Regions from separate parts of the Telluria sp. RB2R28 genome, predicted to be linked through region 2. Evidence: predicted binding sites of a transcription regulator. Region 2 holds the regulator's gene; each other region holds the start of a gene.
The links. Region 2 encodes sigma-54, which starts transcription at its own class of promoters, with help from an activator protein. Its sites were predicted from a motif close to TGGCANGNAANCTGCTTT; they were not measured.
Positions count from the first base shown of each region.

Region 1: AC56LV_RS09745 (PEP-CTERM sorting domain-containing protein) is a predicted target of sigma-54. The motif match lies at 3,444-3,461, and genes of this name have one in related genera.
Region 3: AC56LV_RS01665 (CmpA/NrtA family ABC transporter substrate-binding protein) is a predicted target of sigma-54. The motif match lies at 2,021-2,038, and genes of this name have one in related genera.

Region 1 covers NZ_JCASIK010000002.1:483,417-489,200, reverse strand. The annotation lists gene AC56LV_RS09765 (cytochrome P450) at 1-279, shown strand, start outside; gene AC56LV_RS09760 (hypothetical protein) at 404-664, shown strand; gene AC56LV_RS09755 (amidohydrolase) at 780-2,117, shown strand; gene AC56LV_RS09750 (branched-chain amino acid ABC transporter substrate-binding protein) at 2,140-3,297, shown strand; gene AC56LV_RS09745 (PEP-CTERM sorting domain-containing protein) at 3,491-4,075, shown strand; gene AC56LV_RS09740 (tetratricopeptide repeat protein) at 4,246-5,784, shown strand, end outside.
Region 2 covers NZ_JCASIK010000003.1:20,642-26,425, forward strand. The annotation lists gene AC56LV_RS12360 (enoyl-CoA hydratase/isomerase family protein) at 1-977, opposite strand, end outside; gene hpf (ribosome hibernation-promoting factor, HPF/YfiA family) at 1,076-1,432, opposite strand; gene AC56LV_RS12370 (RNA polymerase factor sigma-54) at 1,507-2,991, opposite strand; gene lptB (LPS export ABC transporter ATP-binding protein) at 3,006-3,761, opposite strand; gene lptA (lipopolysaccharide transport periplasmic protein LptA) at 3,758-4,306, opposite strand; gene lptC (LPS export ABC transporter periplasmic protein LptC) at 4,352-4,957, opposite strand; gene AC56LV_RS12390 (KdsC family phosphatase) at 4,963-5,499, opposite strand; gene AC56LV_RS12395 (KpsF/GutQ family sugar-phosphate isomerase) at 5,499-5,784, opposite strand, start outside.
Region 3 covers NZ_JCASIK010000001.1:379,976-385,759, forward strand. The annotation lists gene AC56LV_RS01645 (DUF3526 domain-containing protein) at 1-220, opposite strand, end outside; gene AC56LV_RS01650 (ABC transporter ATP-binding protein) at 217-972, opposite strand; gene AC56LV_RS01655 (hypothetical protein) at 1,137-1,466, opposite strand; gene AC56LV_RS01660 (hypothetical protein) at 1,553-1,747, opposite strand; gene AC56LV_RS01665 (CmpA/NrtA family ABC transporter substrate-binding protein) at 2,177-3,457, shown strand; gene ntrB (nitrate ABC transporter permease) at 3,486-4,391, shown strand; gene AC56LV_RS01675 (ABC transporter ATP-binding protein) at 4,405-5,214, shown strand; gene AC56LV_RS01680 (hypothetical protein) at 5,392-5,649, opposite strand; tRNA gene AC56LV_RS01685 (tRNA-Lys) at 5,720-5,784, opposite strand, start outside.

The DNA.
Region 1 (5,784 bases), on a different contig from region 2:
CTGAAGGATGACAAGGTACGCGATGTGCAGGACCGCGACTGGCCGCTGGTGCCGTTCAGCAGCGGGCCGGTGATGTGCCCGGCGCGCAATCTGGTGCTGATGCTGACCAGCGTGATGCTCGGCGCGCTGATTGGCGAGGATGACGGTATCCACGGGCTGACGCCGTCGCAGCAGGGGCGGCTAAATCCGGCCCGGTTACCTGGGACGCTGGACAACTACAGCTTGCGCTTTGTGCTCCGGGCAGATCGCGACGTTGGTACCACCAGATCGTTTGATTGAGCCAGTCAGCAGCCGCTTCCTCCTTGTCGATGCAGCCCCCCGATTCTGTACGGCGGCCTGCAAGCGTGCGGCTGGTGTGTCCATGCTATGTTGGGTTCCCATTTCCTTCCGGAGTACAAGCACCATGATGTTCAATCTTAAATTTCTTGAGAATAACGTCGCGATCGACCAGGACACCTGGACCGCATTGGCGACGACAGGCAGTGATGCATCGCTGGACAACGTGCGGGCGGCCATTCTCGGCGTGCTGGAAAGCGGCGGGACCTTCACGGTAGAAGACAGCAACGACCAGGTCGTACGGCGCGTCGAAACGTCAGCCGAGTTCGAGGGCTATATGCAGGAAATCGCGATGCAGCGCGACCAGTTCCAGCAGGAGCAGGCATAGGGTTCCATGCCGCCCGGTTCTTGATTTACCCTCGATTTGCCGGGTAATCGTGCGCGGCAGCATGCAGGTAGAATGAATCGGAACTGCCTCTTCCCAACTCTTGAAGCGAGTCACGATGTCATTTTCACGCACCTTCCGCCACACCATTCTTGCCGCCAGCCTGCTGGCCGGCCTGTCCCAGGCAGGCGCGCACGCCGCGTCGCTTCCGGCGCCATTCGACACCCAGCTGGCCGCCGACTTTCCCAAGCTCGAAGCCTTCTATCGTGACTTGCACGCCAATCCCGAACTCGGCTTCGCGGAACACAAGACCGCGGCCAAGCTGGCCGAACGGGCCAAGGCGCTCGGCTTCGAGGTGACCACCGGCGTCGGCGGCACCGGCGTCGTGGCGATCCTCAAGAATGGTCCGGGGCCGACCGTGATGCTGCGCACCGAGATGGATGCGCTGCCGGTGCTGGAAAAGACCGGCCTGCCGTTTGCCAGCAAGGTAACGACGAAAAATGCCGCCGGCGATACCGTGCCGGTGGCACATGCCTGCGGCCACGACCTGCACATGGCTGCCTGGTATGGCACGGCAAAACTCATGGCGGAGAACCGCAAGGCCTGGAGCGGCACCCTGATGCTGATCGGCCAGCCGTCCGAAGAAGCGTTGACAGGCGCCGCCGCCATGCTCAAGGACGGCCTCTTCACGCGCTTCCCGAAACCGGATTACGCGCTGTCGATGCACGACGACGCGTCGATGGCATCGGGCACGGTCATGTGGCACGCCGGGCCGTTCCGCGCGTCGGCCGACACCGTCACCATCACGATGTTCGGGCAGGGCGGCCATGGCGCCGTGCCGCACGAGACGCGCGACCCGGTGGTGATGGCGGCGCGGCTGGTGATGGCGCTGCAGACCCTGATCTCGCGCGAAAACAATCCGCTCGACCCGGTCGTGATCACGGTCGGCAGCATCCAGGGCGGCACCCAGGCCAATATCGTCCCGGATCAGGTCAAGCTGGCGCTGACGGTGCGTACCTTCCGGCCCGAAGTGCGCCAGCGCGTGCTGGCCAGCATCGCCCGCGAAGCCAAGGGTGAGGCACTCGCCGCCGGCGCGCCGAAGGAGCCGCTGGTGGAAGTCAAGACCGGCACTGATTCGGTGGTCAACGATCCGCAGCTGGTGGCGCGCGCCGTCAAGGCGGTCGAGCAGGCCGTCGGCCCTGATTTTGTGAAAGAAATGCCGGCCAAGATGACGTCCGAGGACTTCGCCATGTACGGCCAGCAGCCTGGCGTCAAGGCGCTGCTGCTGCACGTGGGCGCGGTCGATGCCGGCCGCCTCGAAGCAGCGAAGAAGGCAGGAAAACCCTTGCCGGGAACCCATTCGCCGCAATGGGCGCCGGATCTGAAGCCGACGCTCACCAATACCATCAAGGCCGAGACGGCGATCCTGCTCGACCTGATGGCGCCACAGCGCTAAGCGCATCATCATAAGGCCCGTCATGCATTTTCTTGTCATCGCTGCTGCGTCCTCGCTCGCTCTTGCCGCCGTACCCCTTGCCCAGGCCCAGCCTGCAGGCAAGGTTGTGCAAGTCAAAATCGGTACGGTGTCGCCACTGTCCGGCCCCAGCGCGCATGCGGGCAAGGACATCGAAAACGGTGCCCGCATGGCGATCGATGAACTCAACGCGAAGGGCATCGTGCTTGGTGGCAGCAAGGTCCAATGGGTCTTGCAGCCCGAGGACGACGGCGCCGATCCTCGCACCGGCACAACGGTCGCGCAGAAGCTGGTCGATGCGAAGGTGGCGGCTGTCGTGGGGCACCTCAATTCGGGCACGACTGTACCGGCCTCGAAGATCTACGCCAACGCCGGCATCCCGCAGATTTCGCCGGCGGCCACGACGCCCGTCTACACCAATCAGGGTTTCAAGACGGCGTTTCGCGTCGTCGCCAACGACAACCTGATCGGCCGCACGCTGGCCACGTACACGCTCGGCACCCTGAAGGCAAAGAAGATTGCCGTGATCGACGACCGCACCGCCTTCGGCCAGGGGCTGGCGGACGAATTCGTCAAGGGCGTCAAGAAAGCGGGGGCGGGCACAAGCGTGGTCAGCCGCCAGTTCACCAGCGACAAGGCAACCGATTTCAGCGCCATCCTGACCCAGATCCGCGCGCGCGATCCGGACGTGATTTTTTATGGCGGCATGGATGCGGTGGCCGGGCCGATGCTCAAGCAGATGAAGGCGCTCGGGCTGCGCGCCAAGCTCATTTCGGGCGACGGCGTCTGCTCGGAAAAAATGCCGCTGCTGGCCGGCGACGCGCTGGTCGACGACAAGGTGTACTGCGTCGTAGCGGGCGGCGTTGGCGCTGCGCAGGAAGCTGGCCTGAATGCATTCACACAGCGTTACCAGCAGCGCTACAAGATCCCGCTGCAGACGTATGCGCCCTATGCCTACGATGCGGTGATGGTGTTCGCGAAAGCGATGCAGACGGCAAACTCGAGCGATCCAGCCAGATTCCTGCCGGTGTTGGCCGCCGTCAGGCACGAGGGTGTTACTGGCAGCATCGCCTTCGATCAGAAGGGCGATTTGCGTGACGCCGCGATGACGATCTATACCTTCCGCAAAGGCAAGAAGGTCAGGCTGGCGGTGCTGCGCTGACGTGCAGGACCCGACGTGAATGGCATTGCCTTGACTGATTCTGAATGCTAGCGAGATGAACGTTATCTGACGGTTTTCTTTACACCGAGCAAGTCCTTTTTATGACCTAAAGTTACAAGGCACTGATTACAAGAGATAATTATTTTTGGCATGGATATTGCTCCTAGATAGAAAACCATACTAGGGGGTCAAAATGTTCAAGACAATCAAAAAAGTCGGTACAGCACTCACACTGCGGGGCCTGGTCGCATCGTCGCTGTTTTTCGCAGCCCCGGTTGCAATGGCCGACGTCATCTTGCATTACTCGCTGAGCGGCGTCGCGATGGAAGGCGGGGGTATGATGACGGGATCGTTTGACTGGAATGCCTCTACATCACGGCCGCTCAACTACAACATTACAGCTCCAACCAATAGCTATGGGCCTGCCACGAATTTTAATACCGACAATTCGTTCTATCTTGGCCCCGCATTTTTGGGCATCGGAAACGCGCCCGCGGATTCAGGCTTCGTCATTAATCTGAACAGTTTTCAGGGGTACGTGAATTTAATTTTTGATCGCTCTCTCGCCAACGGCGGAACCGTCGAAATTACAACGTCAGCCGAACGTTTCGAATCCTTTTTCTCGCATAATGATTTTACTGGCGACAGGGTAGTCGCAGGTGTCGTTACGGCCGCAGGCGGCGTGCCCGTGCCCGAGCCAGCAACACTCGCGTTATTTGCACTCGGCCTGCTGCCTTTGGCTGCTCGCCGGCGCCGGGCGGCCCCGATGGCGCTGTAACGCGCATTTCTCCGATGGCGTGGCCAGCTGCGCGCCATGATTCATTGCGTTTCTTAATGATAAGAGCAGGGGTCAGTTCCCTCTGACCCTGTTCTTCGAACATGCGTATTGCGTTGACAGCCCAAGTCATTGGCGACAGACTGGCGCACCTCATACGTATCTCTTTCCCCATGCTTCTGCGTCACGTCCTGCTGCTGATCCCGCTCACCTGCGTTTCTTTTCCATCCACTGCCAGTATTGCGACGCGAGCGCAGGCATCACCCAATGCGCTTCAGGCGTTGCGGCTGGCAGCCGAGGCGGGTGACAGCGAGGCCATGGTTGAGCTCGGATGGCGCTTGTTTGACGGACAAGGAGTCGCCAATGACGACACCGCTGCCGTCCTCTGGTTCCGCACTGCTGCCGAAAAAGGCAGTGCGGCCGGGATGTACGGGCTGGCGTGGTGTCAGAGCCTGGGCCGTGGGATGCCTGCCGACGAGGCAGCAGCGCTGGCACTGATGCACGAGGCGGCCGGCCTGGGCGATACCGATGCCCAGAATGAGTTGGGCAATACGCTATTTAAAAAAGGCAAAGATGCAGAAGCAAATGCGTGGTTTGCCAAGGCGGCTGCGCAGGGGCATACCTCTGCAATGTGGAATATGGGCCGCAGTTTGCTGCATGGCTGGGGCACCGATAGTGATCCGGTAGCTGGTCTCGCCTGGCTGCGCAAGTCGGCAGAATCCGGAAACAAGGTCGGCATGTACTACCTCGCGTATGCCCTCGCCGAGGGGACAGACGTTCCCAAGGATCATGTCGCCGCCCGGCACTGGTATCGCAGGAGCATGGAACTGGGCGATCCCGATGCCCGTTACGAGCTGGCCGAGATGCTTCTTGTCGGCCAGGGCGGCACCGCCGATCCTGCAGAAGCTTTGCGCCTGTACCGCGCTGGTGCGGCCGAGGACCACAGGAATTCCGTGTATGGCCTGGCGCTTGTCTATGTCGACGGCACAGGCGTCAAACAAGATACCGCCGAAGCCGAGCGCTGGCTTGCCAGAAGCATCGCGCTCGGGGATGCGCGCGGCATGGTAAGGCTGGGTCGCATGATGCTGGAAGGGGACGGGCGCACGATAGACAGGCAGGCCGCTGCGCAGCTTTTCCTGCGTGCGGCAGAGGCCGGTAGCGTTTCCGGCGCGTTCTGGATCGGATATTGCCTGGAACTGGGCAGTGGCCTGCCCAAGGACGAAGCGGCCGCGGCCGAGTGGTATCGCCGCGCCAGCGAGGGCGGGTCCGCATCCGCACGCAACTTTCTGCTCGCCATGCGTTTCGCAGGCAGGGGAGTGCCACGCGACCGCGCCGCTGCCGAAGCGGTCATCGAGACCGAGATCGCGGCAGGCAATGCGGCCGGCATGCTCGACCTGGCCAGCAAGATGCTGTCCCGTGAACAGGAGGCCGATGCTGCCTTCGTGGTCACGCGCGTCTACGCAGCACCTGCGCCTGCGGGCTCTCGCGAAAACCTTGCCTTTGCAGAAGCACTTGGGGTACTCGGGCGTGCCTACCACCGGCTTCAACGCGTTGCGCTGGCCACCTCCCACCTGCGTGCCCACCAGGCACTGCTCGAAACGCTGCCTGACACCACACCAGGGGAGCTCGCCACCGTCCAGAACTTGCTGGCGAGGATTGCGTTAGAAGAGGGCAGGTTCGACGAAGCGGAGGCTGGTTACCGACGCGCCCTG
Region 2 (5,784 bases):
CATTGCGGCGCATTGTCCTTGTCGATCACGAGCGCGCGCACGCCTTCGAGCACTTCGCCATGCTCGAAGTTGCGGCGCACCAGCGAGCGCTCCAGGCGCAGACAGTCGGCGACATCGAGCGACGCGCCGCGCAGCAGCAGCTCGCGCGTCACGCACATCATCAACGGTGAGCGCTGACGCATCGCGCGCAACGCCTTCTGCGCGAACGGCGTGTCGTCACCCTCGAGCGACGCCATGATCGCCGCCACCGAGTCCGCGCCAAAGTGCGCATCGATGCGCGCACGGTTGGCCTGCAATTCACTCTCGCCGGCATGCTGGATGGCGAACGCGCGGATCGCCGCCGGCAGATTCGCGCCCGGCGTCGCCTCGATCAGCGCGTGCAACGCCGCCAGGTCTGCGCCCGGCACGAACACGTCGGCCAGGCCCACGTACAGTGCGTCGGCCGCGCCGATCGTCAAACCGGTCAAGCCCAGAAACATCCCCAGTTGCCCCGGCGCGTGCGACAGGAAATGGCTGCCGCCGACATCGGGGAACAGGCCGATATTCACCTCTGGCATTGCCATCCTGGTGCGCTCGGTGACGATGCGCAGGCCGCAATCGGGCCCACCCTGCGCGATGCCCATGCCGCCGCCCATGACCACGCCGTCCATCAGCGCGATATACGGTTTCGGATAAAAATGGATCAGGTGGTTGAGCGCGTATTCTTCGGTGAAGAAATCTTCGAGCAGTGCGCTGCCGCCTTGCGGCGAGGCGTTGCCGACGTCGTGGAAGAAGCGGATATCGCCGCCGGCGCACAGCGCTTTTTCACTGCTGCTGGTGATCACGACGGCATCGACCGCGGCGTCGAGCTGCCAGTCGAGCAGGATCGTGGTCAGTGCGCGCACCATGTCCAGCGACAGCGAATTGAGCGCCTTGGGCCGGTCGAGGGTAATGATGCCGGTACGGTTGGCGATGCGGGTCAGGACGTGTTCGGGCATGGCGTGATCCATCGAAAGGAAACACGTATTTTACCGGCAGCGGGATGCAAAAAGGGCGTCCCGAAAAGACGCCCCTGGCGGTGGTGACCTGCGCTCGATCAGGCGGCAGCGACGTCTGCTTCGTTGACGTCCAGGCGTTTGATCGCTGTGCGGTTATGGTCTTTGAGCATCTGCTTGTGCTTCAGGATTTGTCGATCCAGTTTATCCATCAACATGTCGATCGCGGCGTACAGGTCTTGCGCGACGCTCGCCACGTGCAGGGTCTTGCCCGACACCTGGACATTGATTTCAGCTTTTTGCCTTTTTTCTTTTTCAGTGAGGTTATCGACGGCCAGGAAGACGTGGGTATCTATGACTTGATCGAAATGGCGAATAATGCGTTCCAGCTTATTCTGAACGTATTCACGGATGGCAGGGGTGACTTCGAGATGGTGACCACTGATGGTGAGGTTCATACACACTCCTTTGAAGATGTCACGTCGCTTGCACCACACAGGAGCTGAAGGCACAGACTGTATGAGCGGCGTTGTTACAAGGCTTTGCGGAGACTGACGGGGGGGATCTTGAGCGCTTCACGGTATTTTGCGACCGTCCTGCGCGCAATGACCATGCCTTGTTCCCCGAGCATTTCCGCGATCTTGCTGTCGGATAATGGATTCTTAGGGTCTTCTGCTCCTGTCAATTGTGCGATGAGCGCACGGATTGCCGTTGAGGATGCTTCGCCGCCCGCTTCAGTGGCAACGTGGCTACCGAAGAAATACTTCAACTCGAACATGCCGTGCGGGGTCAGCATGTATTTCTGGGTTGTGACACGAGAGATCGTGCTCTCGTGCAGACCTAGTGTATCAGCTATCTCGCGCAAAACAAGGGGCCGCATGGCAACCGCGCCATGGCTGAAAAAGTTGCGCTGGCGCTCGACAATCGCCTCGGCCACACGCAGGATCGTGTCGAAACGCTGGCGCATGTTCTTGATGAGCCACTTCGCCTCTTGCATCTGCGCGCCCATCTGGCTCTCGCTGCGGCCCTGCTTGAGCATCGTGGCGTACAGGCTGTTCACGCGCAGGCGCGGCATGACGTCCGGGTTCAGCGTGACCGCCCAGCCGTTCTTGGCGCGCCGCACGATCACGTCCGGCACCACGTAATCCGACACGTTCGACGCGAACGCGGCGCCCGGGTGCGGATTGCACTGGCGGACCACGGCCTGCACTTCGCGCAGGTCTTCGTCGTCGCAATCGAGCGCTTTTTTCAGTTTGCTGTATTCGCGCTGCGCGAACCACGTCAGGTAGCCTTCGACGATCTTCAGGGCCATGCGGCGCGTGACCATCGGCACGCCCGGCATGCGCCGGATCTGCAGCGCCAGGCATTCGGCCGCACTGCGCGCGCCCACGCCCACCGGGTCCATGCTCTGCACCATCGCCAGCGCGCAGCGCAGTTCGTCGAGGTCGACGTCGAGTTCTTCGGGCAGCCGCGCGTGGATGTCGTCGAGCGGTTCTTCCAGGTAGCCGTTGTCGTCGAGCGCGTCGATCACCAGTTCGGCCAGCGCGCGGTCGCGGGTCGACAGCAGCGTTTCGCGCACCTGTTCCATCAGGTGTTCGCGCAGCGTGATGGCGCACGCCTCCAGCTGCGGGCGGCCGTCTTCATCGTCGCTGCTGGCGCTGCCGGACGACGTTCCGCTGCCTTCGCTCCACTCGTTGTCGGGCCGGTCGCCATCGACCCCGCCACCTTCAGCGCCCTCGCCCTCGGCCGGCGCGCTGCCTTCGCCCTCGGCCTGCTGGCCCGGCGCCGGCGGCGCCTCGCCAGGTGCCGGCGCATTGTTGATGGCCCCATCGGCCAGCAAGCGCACCGAATGATCGAGCGGATCGTCGAGCCTTTCGAGCAGCGGGTTATCGCCCAATATCTGCTCGATCTCCTGATGCAGTTCGAGCGTGGACAGCTGCAGCAACCGGATCGATTGCTGCAGCTGTGGCGTGAGCGCCAGGTGCTGCGAAGTGCGGAGCTGAAGGGACTGTTTCATCAATTGAGTATGGCTTACATGCGGAAATGTTCACCGAGGTACACGCGCCGTACCGACTCGTCGGCGATGATATCGTCGGGGCGGCCGGATGCAAGCACCGCGCCCTGATTGATGATGTAGGCGCGGTCGCAGATGCCAAGCGTCTCGCGGACATTGTGGTCGGTGATCAGGACGCCGATCTTGCGCTCCTTGAGGAAGCGCACGATGCGCTGGATCTCGATCACGGCGATCGGATCGACGCCGGCAAACGGTTCATCGAGCAGCACGAAGCGCGGGTTGGTGGCCAGTGCGCGCGCGATCTCCACGCGGCGCCGCTCACCGCCCGACAGCGACAGCGCCGGGTTCTCGCGCAGCTTCTCGATCTGCAGGTCGGCCAGCAAGGTGTCGAGGCGGTCGCTGATCTCGGTTTTGGTGAGCGACTTGCCGTTGACCTTCTGCAGTTCGAGCACGGCGCGGATGTTTTCTTCCACCGTCAGCTTGCGAAACACCGACGCTTCCTGCGGCAGGTACGACAGGCCGAGCACCGCGCGGCGATGGATCGGCAGGCTGGTGATGTCGGTGCCGTTGATGCTGATCGAGCCGGCGTCCGACGGCACCAGGCCGACGATCATGTAGAACGAGGTGGTCTTGCCGGCGCCGTTCGGGCCCAGCAAACCCACCACTTCGCCGCATTCGACATCGAGCGACACGTCGCGCACGACCAGGCGCTTGCCATAGCTTTTCTGCAGGCCCTTGACGACCAGCGTGCTGCGATCGTTCAGTTCCGTCATTGCGTGCCTCCGGCCGGCGCACGCTTGGGCGCCAGGATCAGCGTGCCGCGCCCGCCGCCAACCTTGCTCTCGCCGCTGACATCATTGCGCACGGCGACGACTTCCTTGCGGTTGTCGTACGAGATGAACGGGCCGGTCATCTGGTTGGTCATCCGGTCGTTTTCGAGTTCCTTGACGACGGCGTTCGAGTACAGGCGCACCAGCTCCGAGCGTTCGTCGTATTCGATGCGTTCGGCCTGGCCTTCGACCCACAGGTTCGGGCCGCCGTCGCGCTTCTGACGGAACGTGGCGGGCTTGCCGTTGGCGGCGGTGAGCGTCACGCTCATATAGCCTTCGGGTGTCTCCCTGACGACGGCGCGTTCGGCCTTGACCAGCAGCGTGCCGCGGGTCAGGATCACGTTGCCGGTGAAGGTGCGTACGCCTGCGACGCCATCAAGGTCGCCGTTATCGTATTCGAGCGCCGCCTGCTTGAGCGAGTCGGCCTTTTCGGCCATGGCGGTCAAGGAAAGGAGTGAAAAGAAAGCGGCAGCAAAAAGTTTTTTCATTATGGTGCTGGTCCTGGGTTAGCACGCGCGCATGGCTGATGGCCTTCAGCGCTGGCGTGGCGGATAGACGATACGGCCGCGGCCGGACAATTGCATCTGCATGGTCGCGTTGTTGGCCATCATGCCGGTGGCCTTGAGGCTGGACGCGCCAAGCTCCATGTCGATCGGCTGGTCGGTCTTGACGATTTCTTCGTCGGGCAACACGGTCATGGCCTGCGTGCGCACGCGCAGCGCTTCGCTGGCGGGCGTCTTCGGGCGCTGCAGATCGACGTCGCCAAACAGTTCGACGCGGTGTTCTTCGTGGAAGATGCGCGCGTTCCTGGCCACCACCGTCATCGGCGGACGACCCGGTTCGATGCCGCGCATGAGCGGCTGGTCGACGTTCGACACGTCCCCTTGCGGGATGTGGGCCAGGCGCTTGCCCGACACCACGTAGCTCGGCTGGCCGTTGGGCGTCATCCGCACAAACGAAAAGTTCTCGACGATGTAATCCGGCTCGTCGGGCGGGCCGCCTAGCTGCGCATCGATCTCGGTCCCCTGCATCAACTGCAGCAGCCAGAAGCTGCCGAAGGCGAAGAACACGCCGATCACGATCATCGCCAGCAGATTCCAGCGATGCGCGGTGCGTTTGTTGGAGGCGATCGTGGCCATGGCGGTCAGGCGAAATACGGCGCGAGCGCCTGGTCATAGGTGCCCTGCGCGCGCATGACGAGGTCGCAGATCTCGCGCACCGCGCCACGTCCGCCACCATTCTTCGTCACGTAATGCGCGCGGTGCTGCACGTCCGGATGGCCGGACGGTACCGCGACGGCAAAGCCGACGCGCGCGAACAGCGGCAGGTCGATCACGTCGTCACCGATGTAGCCGCATTGGTCGGCAGTAAAGCCGGTGGCGTCGAGCAGATTGGCAAAGCCGATGCGCTTGTCGTGGTTGCCCTGGTAGACATGCGAGATGCCCAGGTCGGCGGCGCGCCGGACGACAATCGGCGACAGGCGCGCGCTGATGATCGCGGTCTGTACACCGGATTTACCCAGCATCTGGATGCCCAGGCCATCGAGCACATTGAAGGTCTTGGTGACTTCGCCATCGGGGCCGTAGGTCAGGCTGCCGTCGGTGAGCACACCGTCGACGTCGAAGATCATGACCTTGATGCGCGCAGCGCGCTCGATATGGGCCAATACAGGAGTGTTCATCAAATCACCTTTGCGCGGGTCAGGTCGTGGATGTGCAGCGCGCCGACCAGCTGACCCGCCTCATCGATCACGAGCATCTGGTTGATGCGGAATTCTTCCATCACGGCGACCGCGTCGACCGCCAGCTGCTCCGGGCGCACGCTGCGCGGATTGGCGTGCATGACATCGCGAATCAGGACGTTCGAAAAATCGTGCATGCGCTCGATCACGCGGCGCAAATCGCCGTCGGTGAACACGCCCAGCGGACGGCCATCGGCATCGACCACGGCGGTCATGCCCATGCCC
Region 3 (5,784 bases), on a different contig from region 2:
GGTGCGGATGGCGATCCGGCTGGTTGGCCCACTGGGCGTCGACCGTGCTCTGGAAGCGCGCCCGTTCGGCGTTCACGGCGCCCACGCGCTCATGGCTGACGACGATGGCCACGAGCGTGAGCGCCAGCATCAGGATGCCGGCGGCGACGGCCACCTGGTTGCGCAGCATGGCGCGCCACTCGCCCACGGCAACTGCGGGCAGTGCCCGGGAAACGCTCATGCGGCCTCCGGCCTGGCGGCAGCGTTCGTGGCACCGGCGTAGCGCCGGTACAGGTCGCGCACGTCATAGTGTTCGGCGCCGCTGGCGGCCACTTCGTGGCCGATGTGGCCGCGCTCCAGAAAACCGATGCGGTCGGCCACTTCGGCCGCGCCCAGCAGATCGTGCGTGACCATGAAGATGGCGCTGCCCCGTGCGCGCAGGTCTTGCAGCAGCGTGTTGAATTCGCTGGTGGCCTGCGGGTCCAGGCCCGTGGTCGGCTCGTCGAGCAATAGCAGCGGCACCTGGCGCGCCACGGCAAGGGCGATCGCGACCTTCTGGCGCATGCCTTTCGAGTAGCCGCCGAGGCGGCGCGTCCATGCGGCCGGATCGAGCCGCACCGCGCTCAAGGCATCGTCGATGGTAGCGTCAAGGGTGGCATTAAGCGGAGCGCTGCCGGCCAGGCGCAGGAAGTAGTCGATGTTTTCGCGGGCGCTCAGGTGTTCGTAAAGGGCGACGTTTTCGGGCACGTAGGCAAGCTGGCCGCGCGCGGCGAGCGGGTCGGCGGCGACGTCGATGCCGCACACGCGCACGCTGCCGGCCTGCGGTGCGAGAAAGCCGAGGAAGGCGTTGAGCGTCGTCGACTTGCCGGCGCCATTGCCGCCCAGCAGGGCATAGATTTCACCGCGCGCAACGCGCAGGTTCAGGTCGCGCAGCACGGTCGTGGCGCCGTAGGCGACGGTCACGCCGGTCGCTTCCATGGCAGGAGTGGTCATGGTCATCGTGTTCTTTCAGAGTAAACAAGGGATGCCGGCGCACGCATGCAGCGTGCACGCTCGATGCAGACGTACGCAAAGGCGGCGCCGGCAAACGGGACGGAGATGACTCGCGCCGCTACGCCGTCACGTCACGTTGGTGACCGCGTCGGCGCAAGGACGAATCAGTGGACGGACTGGTGGCGTGGTGGCGCCTGGGGGGAAGGGATCAGGTACTGGCGCCGGTAGAATGGCGCGGGGCGCGGCAGGCGCGCGAGAAGGTAGGCGACCGCCAGGAAGACGGCCAGCAGTTGTGGCGACACGGCCGGCAGGTCCGCCGTGGCATGGGCGGCGACCTGGCAGCTGACGCAGTCGGACAGCTGCTCGGCCAGGTCATGCTCGTGGTATGAGCTGCCGATGAGTTGCAGCGCCAGGATCAGCGCGCACGCACACAGGAGCAGCCGGCGCAGGGCCGTGCTGGTGTGGGTGATGCGTAAGGTGTGCAACAGCGACATGCAATCCTGATGGAACGGGTGACGGCGCAGTATAGCCCGGCCATTACGGCGCGGGCAAGGCGCAAGGCGGGGCGCAATGCGCCGGCTTACTCGAACGCCACCAGCAGCGTGGCCAGGCTGATGCAGACGACGGCGACCACGCCGATGCGCTGGCGCAGGCGGCGGCGGCCGGCGACGATGTCTTGCGCGATATGACGGCGTGGCTTTTTTGGATTGCTGCGGTCGACGGCGGTCGCCGTATGGATCGGCGTGCGGTGACGCTGGACTTGTTCGGTGTGCATAAATGGCTCCAGTTGCAGGCCCCGGCGGTGCAAGGTCAATAGTGTGCGTTTATTTGTGCTTCTGCTTGTGTTTGAGGCAATAAACAATCCTAGCATGCACGGATTCACTTGTGGAAGGCCGCGTCCTCAACCGTGCGCAGGTACGGACAGCCAGCGTACCGGACCTGCAGCGCCGTCCAAAAAGAGGCGCTGCGCGATCGTAGTGCGCGGCGCACGCCATGCTGCGGTGCATTGCAGCGGTGGCCCTGCTCGCGCTCACTCTGGGACGGTCACTGGCACGAAGCTTGCGTAATAACCAATGCGCAACGGAGCGCACGAGGTGAATGCCAACGCTGGCCCGCCTCCCCGGACAACGACGTCTACCAACGCATGAACACGTTCATGTGCGGTAGTCGTTTTTTTTTGCCTGATCACTTTTTGGGATTTGCAATGGAAAATCAACAGCGTCAAGCGCAGGGCAACCCGTCCACCGGCACGAACGTCGATGGGACGCGCCGGAACATTATCCAGGGTGCGTCGCTGGCAGCGGCCGGCAGCCTGCTGGGCCTGGCCGGGGGCGGGGCATGGGCGGCGGGGTCGGACAAGCCCGAAAAAACCGAGATCAAGATCGGCTTCATTCCACTGACCGATTGCGCATCGGTGGTGATGGCGTCGGTGCTGGGCTTAGACAAGAAGTACGGCGTCAAGTTCGTGCTGAGCAAAGAGGCTTCGTGGGCCGGCGTGCGCGACAAGCTCGCCAACGGCGACCTCGACGCTGCCCACGTGCTGTACGGCCTGCTGTACGGCGTGCAGATGGGCATTGGCGGCCAGAAGAAGGACATGGCCGTGCTGATGGGCCTGAACAACAATGGCCAGGCCATCACGCTGTCGAAGCAACTGGCCACCAAGGGCGCGGTCGACGGCGCCTCGCTCGCCAAGCTGATGCGCACCGAAAAACGCGACTACACGTTCGCACAAACCTTCCCGACTGGCACCCACGCGATGTGGCTGTATTACTGGCTGGCCGCCAATGGCATCAATCCGATGAAGGACGCCAAGGTCATCACCGTGCCGCCGCCGCAGATGGTGGCCAATATGCGCATTGGGAACATGGACGGCTTCTGCGTCGGCGAACCGTGGGGCCACCGCGCCATCATGGACGGCATCGGCATCACCGCCACGACGACCCAGGACATCTGGCGCGACCACCCCGAGAAGGTGCTGGGCTCGACGCTGGAATTTGCCAAGGCCAATCCGAACACGTGCCGCGCGATGATGGCCGCCATCCTGGAGGCGGGCAAGTGGATCGATGCGTCGCTGGCCAACAAGAACAAGATGGCCGAAGTGATCGCCGCCAAGTCGTACGTCAACACCAGCAAGGATGCGATCGACCAGCGCATCATGGGCCGGTACCAGAACGGCATGGGGAAGACCTGGGACGACGCGAACCACATGAAGTTCTACAACGATGGCCTGGTCAACTTCCCGTACCTGTCCGACGGTATGTGGTTCATGACGCAGCATCGTCGCTGGGGCCTGCTCAAGACCGATCCGGATTACCTGGCGGTGGCAACGGCGGTCAACCAGGTCCAGCTGTACAAGGACGCGGCGACGATGACGAAGACGCCGGTCCCGGCGGGCTTGCTGCGCACATCGAAGCTGATGGACGGCGCCGTGTGGGATGGCAAGAACCCACAGGCGTATGCCGCGTCGTTCAAGGTCAAGGCTTGACCATCCACCCGTACTGCGAGGAGCCGTCATGAATGCCCTGTTGAAATCCGTTCCCAACGAGCCGGCGCCGGTGCCGGTGGCCGTCAGCGGCCCGGCGCGCACCGCGACGCCGCGCAAGCCGGCAGCCAGCACTGTCGCTGCCCGTCGCGCGCAGCCGTTCGCCGCGGTGGTCCGGCGCGTGGCGCCGCCGCTGACCGGCATCGCGCTCGTGCTGCTGGTCTGGCAAGTGATCGCCGCGCAGAACGAGGCGTTTCCGTCGCCGCTGGTCACGTGGCAGGCGGCGCTCGAACTGTTTGCCGATCCGTTCTACCGCAACAGCCCCAACGACCAGGGCATCGGCTGGAACGTGCTGGCGTCGCTGCAGCGCGTGGCGATCGGCTTCGGCCTCGCGGCGCTGATCGGGATTCCGCTGGGCTTCGTGATCGGGCGCGTGCAGTTTGTCAGCCGCATGTTCGGCCCGATCATCAGCCTGCTCAAGCCCGTCTCGCCGCTGGCCTGGCTGCCGATTGGCCTCCTGGTGTTCAAATCGGCCGACCCGGCGGCGATCTGGTCGATCTTCATCTGCTCGATCTGGCCGATGATCATCAACACGGCCGTCGGCGTGCAGCGGGTGCCGCAGGACTACATGAACGTGGCGCGCGTGCTGAACCTGTCGGAGTGGAAGATCCTCACCAAGATCCTGCTGCCATCGGCGCTGCCGTACATCCTGACCGGCGTGCGCCTGGCGATCGGCACCGCGTGGCTCGTCATCGTGGCAGCCGAAATGCTGACCGGCGGCGTGGGCATCGGCTTCTGGGTGTGGGACGAGTGGAACAACCTGAACGTGGCCCACATCATCATCGCGATTGCCATCATCGGCGTGGTTGGCCTGCTGCTCGAACTGGCGTTGGTGTCGCTGGCACGCGCACTGACCCACGAACAAGTGGCTAACTGAAAGGGTTTCGATCATGGACGAACTGCAAAAGAAATTCATCGACATCACCGGCGTCGAGATGGCGTTTCACACGAAGAAGGGCGTGTTCCCAGCGTTGCAGGGGATCGACCTGACGGTCAGCAAGGGCGAATTCATCACGCTGATCGGCCACTCGGGCTGCGGCAAGTCGACGCTGCTGAACCTGATCGCCGGACTGCTCAAGCCGACGGCTGGCCTGCTGATCTGCGCAGGCCGCGAGATCGGCGGCCCGTCCCCGGAGCGCGCGGTCGTGTTCCAGAATCATTCGCTGTTGCCGTGGCTGACGTGCTACGAGAACATCCATCTGGGTGTCGAGCGGGTGTTCGGCGGGGCTGAATCCCGCGCGCAGCTGCGTGAGCGGACGATGGACGCGCTGGCGCTGGTGGGCTTGACGAGCGCCGAAACCAAGCGGCCGCATGAAATCTCGGGCGGCATGAAGCAGCGCGTCGGCATCGCGCGGGCGCTGGCAATGCAGCCTAAGGTCTTGCTGATGGACGAGCCGTTCGGCGCACTCGACGCACTCACGCGCGCGCACTTGCAGGACGAGCTGCTCAAGATCGTGGCGGCCACGAAATCCACGGTGGTGATGGTGACGCACGATGTGGACGAGGCGGTGCTGCTGTCGGACCGGATCGTCATGCTGACCAATGGGCCGGCGGCCACGATCGGCGAGATCGTCGCCGTGGAACTCGAGCGGCCCCGTGACCGGGTGGCGCTGGCGCAGGATGCGCGCTATACCGAGCATCGCCGGCAGGTGCTGGAGTTCTTGTATCGCAAGCAGGCGCATCCGGCCGTGGCTGCCTGATTGGTGACGGTGTTCGATCAAAGCAGTAGGGTGGGCGGGTTTCCCGCCCACGCGTTCAAGGATCGCCGAATCGCCGAGAATTCAGGCGCATGTTGAACGCGTGGACGGCACAGCCGTCCACCCTACGCGGCCCCGATCGAATGTGGCACGCACGCGCATCCGGTGAAGGCGGGTTGATTACGTGGCTTTTTTCTTCTGCACCTGACGCTGCTGCTGCTTGCGCTGCGTCTGGTTGCGGTTCTGCTTGCCTTCGTGGAGCGCGGTGGCGTCCAGCTTGGCCTGCTCGGCGGTGCGCAGTTCTTCCTTGTCGTCATGCGCGACAAAGTAATCGTTGGCTTGCGCGTCGACCACCAGCTTGATCGCCGCTTCGTCGGTGAGGTCATACATCTCCGTGAGGAGCGTGGTCACCTCGTCGAGAAAATCTTCATAAGTCATGGTGGGGTTATCCTAATATGAGCGGAACACAAAAAAGCCAACCCGAAGGTTGGCTTTTCTGCTGAATCTTTGGTAGGCCGTGCGGGATTCGAACCTGCGACCAACGGATTAAAAGTCCGCTGCTCTACCAGCTGA